Flavisolibacter tropicus: one gene and its partner. The protein of the gene in region 1 interacts with the protein of each later gene in a pairwise test. Links are inferred from orthologs where the notes say so. Each region holds a gene or a part of one and is shown in the gene's direction. Other genes may lie near its edges.

Evidence for each region.
Region 2: the proteins of tpiA (region 1) and pepT interact in binary tests that used the Escherichia coli proteins (3 or more experiments, as listed by UniProt). The link is inferred for Flavisolibacter tropicus from one-to-one orthologs.

Annotation. Positions count from the first base shown.
Region 1 is NZ_CP011390.1:362,358-365,467, forward strand. Bases 207-2,981 are described here. They hold tpiA (triose-phosphate isomerase), read left to right. Parts: upstream 207-1,096; coding sequence 1,097-1,867; downstream 1,868-2,981. Other genes in these bases: SY85_RS01465 (putative sugar nucleotidyl transferase), read left to right, coding at 207-1,072; SY85_RS01475 (hypothetical protein), read left to right, coding at 1,882-2,310; SY85_RS01480 (lipopolysaccharide biosynthesis protein), read right to left, coding at 2,622-2,981. In the rest of the region: more of SY85_RS01465, read left to right, coding at 1-206; more of SY85_RS01480, read right to left, coding at 2,982-3,110. UniProt on the Escherichia coli protein: Involved in the gluconeogenesis. Catalyzes stereospecifically the conversion of dihydroxyacetone phosphate (DHAP) to D-glyceraldehyde-3-phosphate (G3P).
Region 2 is NZ_CP011390.1:1,462,469-1,465,633, reverse strand. The notes cover bases 120-2,949. They hold pepT (peptidase T), read left to right. Parts: upstream 120-825; coding sequence 826-2,073; downstream 2,074-2,949. Other genes in these bases: SY85_RS06010 (OmpA family protein), read left to right, coding at 2,111-2,949; SY85_RS06020 (FKBP-type peptidyl-prolyl cis-trans isomerase), read left to right, coding at 225-680. Also shown: more of SY85_RS06010, read left to right, coding at 2,950-3,165. UniProt on the Escherichia coli protein: Cleaves the N-terminal amino acid of tripeptides.

The DNA of each region.
Region 1 (3,110 bases):
TGAAAAATGGGAGCAGCTACTTGGTTTGCCCTCCTTTGATAAACAGGAAGATGACTATAAGGACCAGGAAAGAGCCCTGATTATTGATGATGCCATAAATGATGATATTCTTTATTTGATTCATGGAAATATTATCCCTACGCCCAAATTAGCCAAACAAGTAAAGAAGCTTAAGCCGGGGGAATTTATATCTGTACCCGGCCAAGCGGGTCTTGTTTATTGTATTTGCCGGGAGCAAATTGTTCATAAAGAAAGAATTCGGGTTGAAAAAGCCGTAAAGCTAACGGCTGAATATAAAGAGGTTAAATACCCTTGGGATATTTTTGGATTAAATGCGTGGGCTATCCAGCAAGATGTTGAATGGCTGAAAAAGAATAGAAAGCTTCAAGCGCCATCTGATACAAACAAGCTGATCAACGCTGAAGAAATCTACATTGAAAAAGGAGCTATTGTAGAGCATTGTTTTTTGAATGCCACTGATGGGCCTATCTATATTGGAAAAGGCGCAACGGTAATGGAAGGAGCTATGCTGCGTGGTCCTTTGGCTATAGGCGAAGGTGCCATAATAAAGATGGGATCAAAAATATATGGTGCTACTACTATTGGACCTTATTGCAGTGCAGGCGGAGAGATAAAGAATAGTGTGTTTTTTGGCTATTCAAATAAAGCTCATGACGGCTATTTAGGCGATGCGGTTATTGGGGAGTGGTGCAATATGGGCGCTGGTACGTCTTGTTCTAATGTAAAGAACAATGCCTCTACCATTGCGGTATATACACCAAACGGTCCAGTGCCGGTGGGTTTAAAATGCGGTGTTCTTATGGGGGATTATACCCGTACAGCTATCAATACTTCCATTAATTCCGGAACAGTGATAGGGGTGAGCTGCAATGTTTTTGGTAACGGTCTAACTCCAAAGTATATTCCGTCATTTTCCTGGGGAAGCGAAGGCATTAAGCGCTATGAACTGGATAGGGCGCTTGAACATATTGAAAACTGGAAAAAATTAAAGCAACAGACATTGACAACTGCGGAGTCTGTTATTCTAAAGCATATTTTTGACCACTATTAATCCATTTAATTAAATATACTCTCCATGCGTAAACAGATAGCTGCCGCCAACTGGAAAATGAATTTGACATATGATCAAGGTGAAGCACTTCTAAAAGAAATTATTGGCGCTGGTATTCAGCTGTCGTCTAATCAGCAGGCTTTATTTGCAGTTCCCTTTCCCTATTTAGCCATGGCTAAGGCTGCAGTAAAAGGACAAACTAATTTTGATATAGCCGCTCAGAATTGCTCTAATAAAAAGAGTGGCGCCTATACCGGAGAAGTTTCTGTTGAAATGCTACAGTCCATGGGTATTGGCTATTGTGTTATTGGTCACAGCGAACGGCGGGAATACTTTATGGAGAGTAATAAGGTATTGGCTGAAAAAGTAAATATCTGCCTGGAAAATAACATTACTCCGATCTTTTGTTGCGGCGAGGCATTACAGGTTAGAGAAGAAAGTGCCCAGAATGCTTTTGTGCAACAGCAATTGGAGGAATCCCTGTTTCATTTAACCCCAGACCAAGTACAGAAAGTGGTCATTGCCTACGAGCCTATTTGGGCAATTGGTACTGGAAAAACGGCATCGACCGAGCAAGCACAGGAAATGCATGCACATATACGCCAGGTTTTAGCTGGTAAATATGGAGAAGCAGTAGCTGGAAATATTTCCATTCTTTATGGCGGTAGCGTAAAAGCAAATAATGCAGCAGAACTTTTTGCCTGTCCAGACGTGGATGGCGGACTGGTAGGCGGGGCTTCGTTGTTGGCACAAGATTTTGTGCAGATAATTAAAGCTCTCAAGTCATCAAACTGACGCCAACATATAAAATGGTGATTACCCGTAAAAGTAGTTTGTTATTGAACTTGTTTAAGGTGCGGGTTATTATAGACGGGAGTAAGATTTACCAATTAGAAAAAGACAGTTCAATAGAGATTGGCAGTTTAAACAGCAGCTCTCGCATAGTAGTAACAAATGGTTTTCATCATAGTCCTTGCTTTGAGGTAAAGTACAATCAAAGGAAAGTGTGTTATTTTAATGTGGGTTGCGCTTTGGATGATAACCTGTTAGCTGCGGGAGGGCTGTTGCTTATATTACTATACCTGGCTGGATTGACATCTGGAATTCTTTTGCTAAAAGTTGTAAGTTTTTTGCCTATCATTTATTTTTTATACGTGTACTATGTTAACAGGAAGGAGTTTATCCAGCTTCGGTATAATAACCAACTAATGGGACCTATTAGATCTAAAGACTTCTAAAAATTATTGCTTCTTGGACATTCATCCCTTGATTTCTACTTAAAAGAGAAAACAATTAAATATACAATTGAAATTGGGCCTTGTCTTATGGTCAGTCGAATGGGTGAAAATTCTAAGTTTAATAATGAAATAATACATAGAAAGGTCGTTAAAAATGTGTATTTCAATAGTCCAATAAATCAGGCTTATTTAATTAAAGGTCATTTGTAGTTTTATATTTCGCTAATGGAGTGATTGATAATTTATATCCTTAAATAGATTCACCGACATACCAGTAATAAAGGGCCACCTCTTTTACAATACTATTGTAATTAGCTGTTTTTGAAGCGACTCAAAAGATAAAAATAGAAGAGCGTGAATGATGCTGAACTTCCAATTGCTGCTCCATAAATTGAATAGTGTGGGATGAGAACAAGATCTACAATTACCATCACTAGCAGAGCGTATAATGCTGCTTTAATGTTCTCGTTGTTTTTATTAATGCTTGAGAAGAAAGTATCAATAGGATAAGAGGCTGAAAAAAGTAAAACGCCAGGCATTAAGTAAATAAAGCTTAGATACATTTTATCGAATGTTGCTCCAAACACAAATGGAAATAGCCAATATCCTGTTAGGCAAAGAAAACAGCAAATTGTAAGACTTACCAGAAAGTATAAGCGACTAAGTTTGGTTACATTTTCCTTTAAAAGTGTATTGCTTGCACTTTGTTGAGTTAGAAGAGGAAGTAGCGTAAAGGAGGCAAGATTAGGTAGTAGTAAGATAAGTTGTACTATTTTGCCAGTTTGGATATAATTCCCTAA
Region 2 (3,165 bases), 1.1 Mb from region 1 along the record:
GGTAATCTGTGACCTTAAAAGTAGGTAGAAATTTAAAAGTGACTTGTTAAAGGCAACCTTCCGTGGTTTAGGTGAGAATCGGCAGTTTGTTGTACCTTGCCAGTTCTTCATTCGCCGTATAGTACAACCTGCAACCTATTAGTTGGGCATGCAAACGTTAATTACAGCCATGCGTCGTAGCGAAGGACACTAGTTATTCAATCGTTATTTTAAAAATAAAAATCATGCAACAACAGGTTAAAGAAGGCGATAAAGTAAAGGTTCATTATCACGGTAAACTTCGTAGTGGCGAAACGTTTGACTCCTCTCAGGGTCGTGATCCATTAGAGTTTACAGTAGGTGGTGGCCAGGTAATAAAAGGCTTTGATGAAGGCGTAAAAGGCATGCAGGTAGGAGATAAAAGAACAGTGGAAATTGCTGTGGATGATGCATACGGCCAAAAAAGCCAGGAAATGATCATTGAGTTCCCTAAAGATCAATTCCCTCCGGATATGAATCCTGAAGTAGGTATGCAGTTAATGATGAACAATGGCTCTGGTCAGCAATTTCCAGTAACTATTGTTGAAGTAAAAGATCAAAGTGTGATCTTAGATGCGAACCATCCCCTGGCAGGTCAAGATTTGATTTTTGATATTGAATTGGTTGAGATTGTACCAACTTCTCGTATTATCATGCCATAAGTTGGTTGAAATCCCAAATAATAAATTCCAAATAGGAAGGCTGAAAACAGTATTGTTTTCAGCCTTCTTGTTGATATAGCCTTCAGATTTCAAATTTCAGATTTCGAATTTCAAATTCCATACTTCTACTTTTGTATTTTTAATTATGTTTCAGGACTACACCTTTACAGCAGCCGAGCGCTTTATGCAATATGTACAGTTTGATACACAAAGCGACCCGCTTTCAAATACGCACCCAACTACAGAAAAACAGAAAGATTTATCACGTTTGTTAGTAGAAGAGTTGAAAGCAATAGGCATTGAAGATGCGCATATGGACCAATGGGGATACGTGTATGCAACTATACCGGCCAATACAGAAAAGCAGGTGCCTGTTATTTGTTTTTGCTCGCATGTAGATACAGCTCCCGATGCCAGCGGTAAAGGTGTAAAACCATTGTTGCATAAGAGTTATCAAGGTGAGGATATTGTATTGCCAGACGATAAAAGTATTGTGCTGAGCAAAAATGACTTTGCCTATTTGAATAAACTAATAGGACACGACATCATTACGGCTAGCGGTACAACATTATTGGGGTCGGATGATAAAGCAGGCGTAGCTGAAATTATGGATGCAGCGAACTTTTTGATCAACCATCCTGAAATTAAACATGGTACGATCAAGATCTTATTTACGCCTGATGAAGAGGTAGGGAAGGGTACTGCTAAAGTAGATATACCAAAGCTGGGTGCACAATTTGGTTATACACTGGATGGAGGTGAAGCCGGAGATCTTGAGGACGAAACTTTTAGTGCGGATGGTGTGCAGGTGATCATTAAAGGTGTAATTACCCACCCTGGCTATGCAAAAGATAAAATGGTCAATGCCTTGAAAATTGCAAGTGATGTACTGGCCTCTTTACCTAGGGCTGAGCTATCCCCTGAAACCACAGAGGGAAAACAAGGGTTTATACATCCAATACGTTTAGACGGAATTGCAGAGCAATGTACAATTGATTTTATTATCCGTGACTTTGTAACGGCTGGCTTGAAAACAAAGGAAGATTTCCTGTTGAGTGTTGTGGAAATGGTAATGGAAAACTATCCAACTGCCTCTTTTGAATTTAAGGTTACTGAACAATACCGGAATATGAAGGAAGTTCTGGATCAGCATCCGCAAGTAGTGGAATATGCCAGAGAGGCTATACAACGTTCAGGCTTTACGGTTAGAATGGAAAGTATTCGTGGTGGTACAGATGGTAGTCGCTTATCGTTTATGGGCCTGCCTTGTCCCAACCTGTTTACAGGTATGCAGGCCATACACTCTAAAAAAGAATTCATCTCTGTTCAGGATATGAATAAGGCGGTAGAGACCATTGTACACTTGGCGCAGATCTGGGAAGAGAGAAGCTGATGCAGCCATTAAGCTTGCTTTTGGTGTCTTAAAATAAATGCGTTTAGTACCCTTCATACTACTACTTGTAGCCCTAAAGGCACATGCTCAAAACTTGTTGGTTAACGGGGATTTTGAGGAAGAGAATATTTGTTCTGAATACAAGGTGAATTGTGCTCCGGAAGCCTGGATATATACAGTACCTTCTTTCATCTATTATTTCAAAGACCGGGCTTTAGCGCACAATGGTGAACATTTTGTGGCGTTGATTGCAGGTCATGCAAAAAAGCCTTATTACCGGACGTTTGTTAGAAGTCGCCTGCTTTGTCAGTTACAAAGGGGAAAAACCTATCGGTTCCAATGTTATATAAAGTCAGCTCATCCGATTCTTGACAGTATGGGCGTCTATTTTTCATCCTATGATTTTTTGTTTGAAAAACAGCCTTATCAAAAGATCAAGCCTTCCTTTTATTTCAGTAATGGAAAAAATAAACCAACAAGAGATACCGGGTGGCAAAAAATAAGTTTTGATTATATAGCACAAGGGAATGAAGTGTTTATAGCAATTGGCAACTTCAGTAAAAGGGATATAACAGGCCCCACTGGTATTCCTTTAGAGAATAGCTTTTTTGTGCTCTTTGATGAAGTAGAACTTTTGATTACTGATCCCAACGAAGTATTGTGTAAAGATTGGCGACTAACCCGGGACGATATATATGCAGAGGATGAACGGCATGAGTACCAGGCTATGCTAATGCTGAAATATAAAACAAACCCACCACCAGTGGTACCACTACCTTCGGCTACTATTACTTTGAAGGTGGATACTTTCCTTGTGCCAGAGATCTATTTTGCTACCAATAGTTTTACTGTTACAAAACAAACGCTAAGCCTACTGGATAGTATTTCTAAAAAGATAGGCGCTGCTACAATCGATTCTATAATAGTGAATGGGCATACAGATAGCAGGGGAACTGATATGGCAAATTGTGAATTGTCATGGCGACGAGCAAATACAGTTGCTTCTTATTTACAGCAGCGGTTGCATCAATCAATTATTAGCAGGGGCTACGGTAGTGAACGCCCAGTGGCAGATAATCAGACAGCTATAGG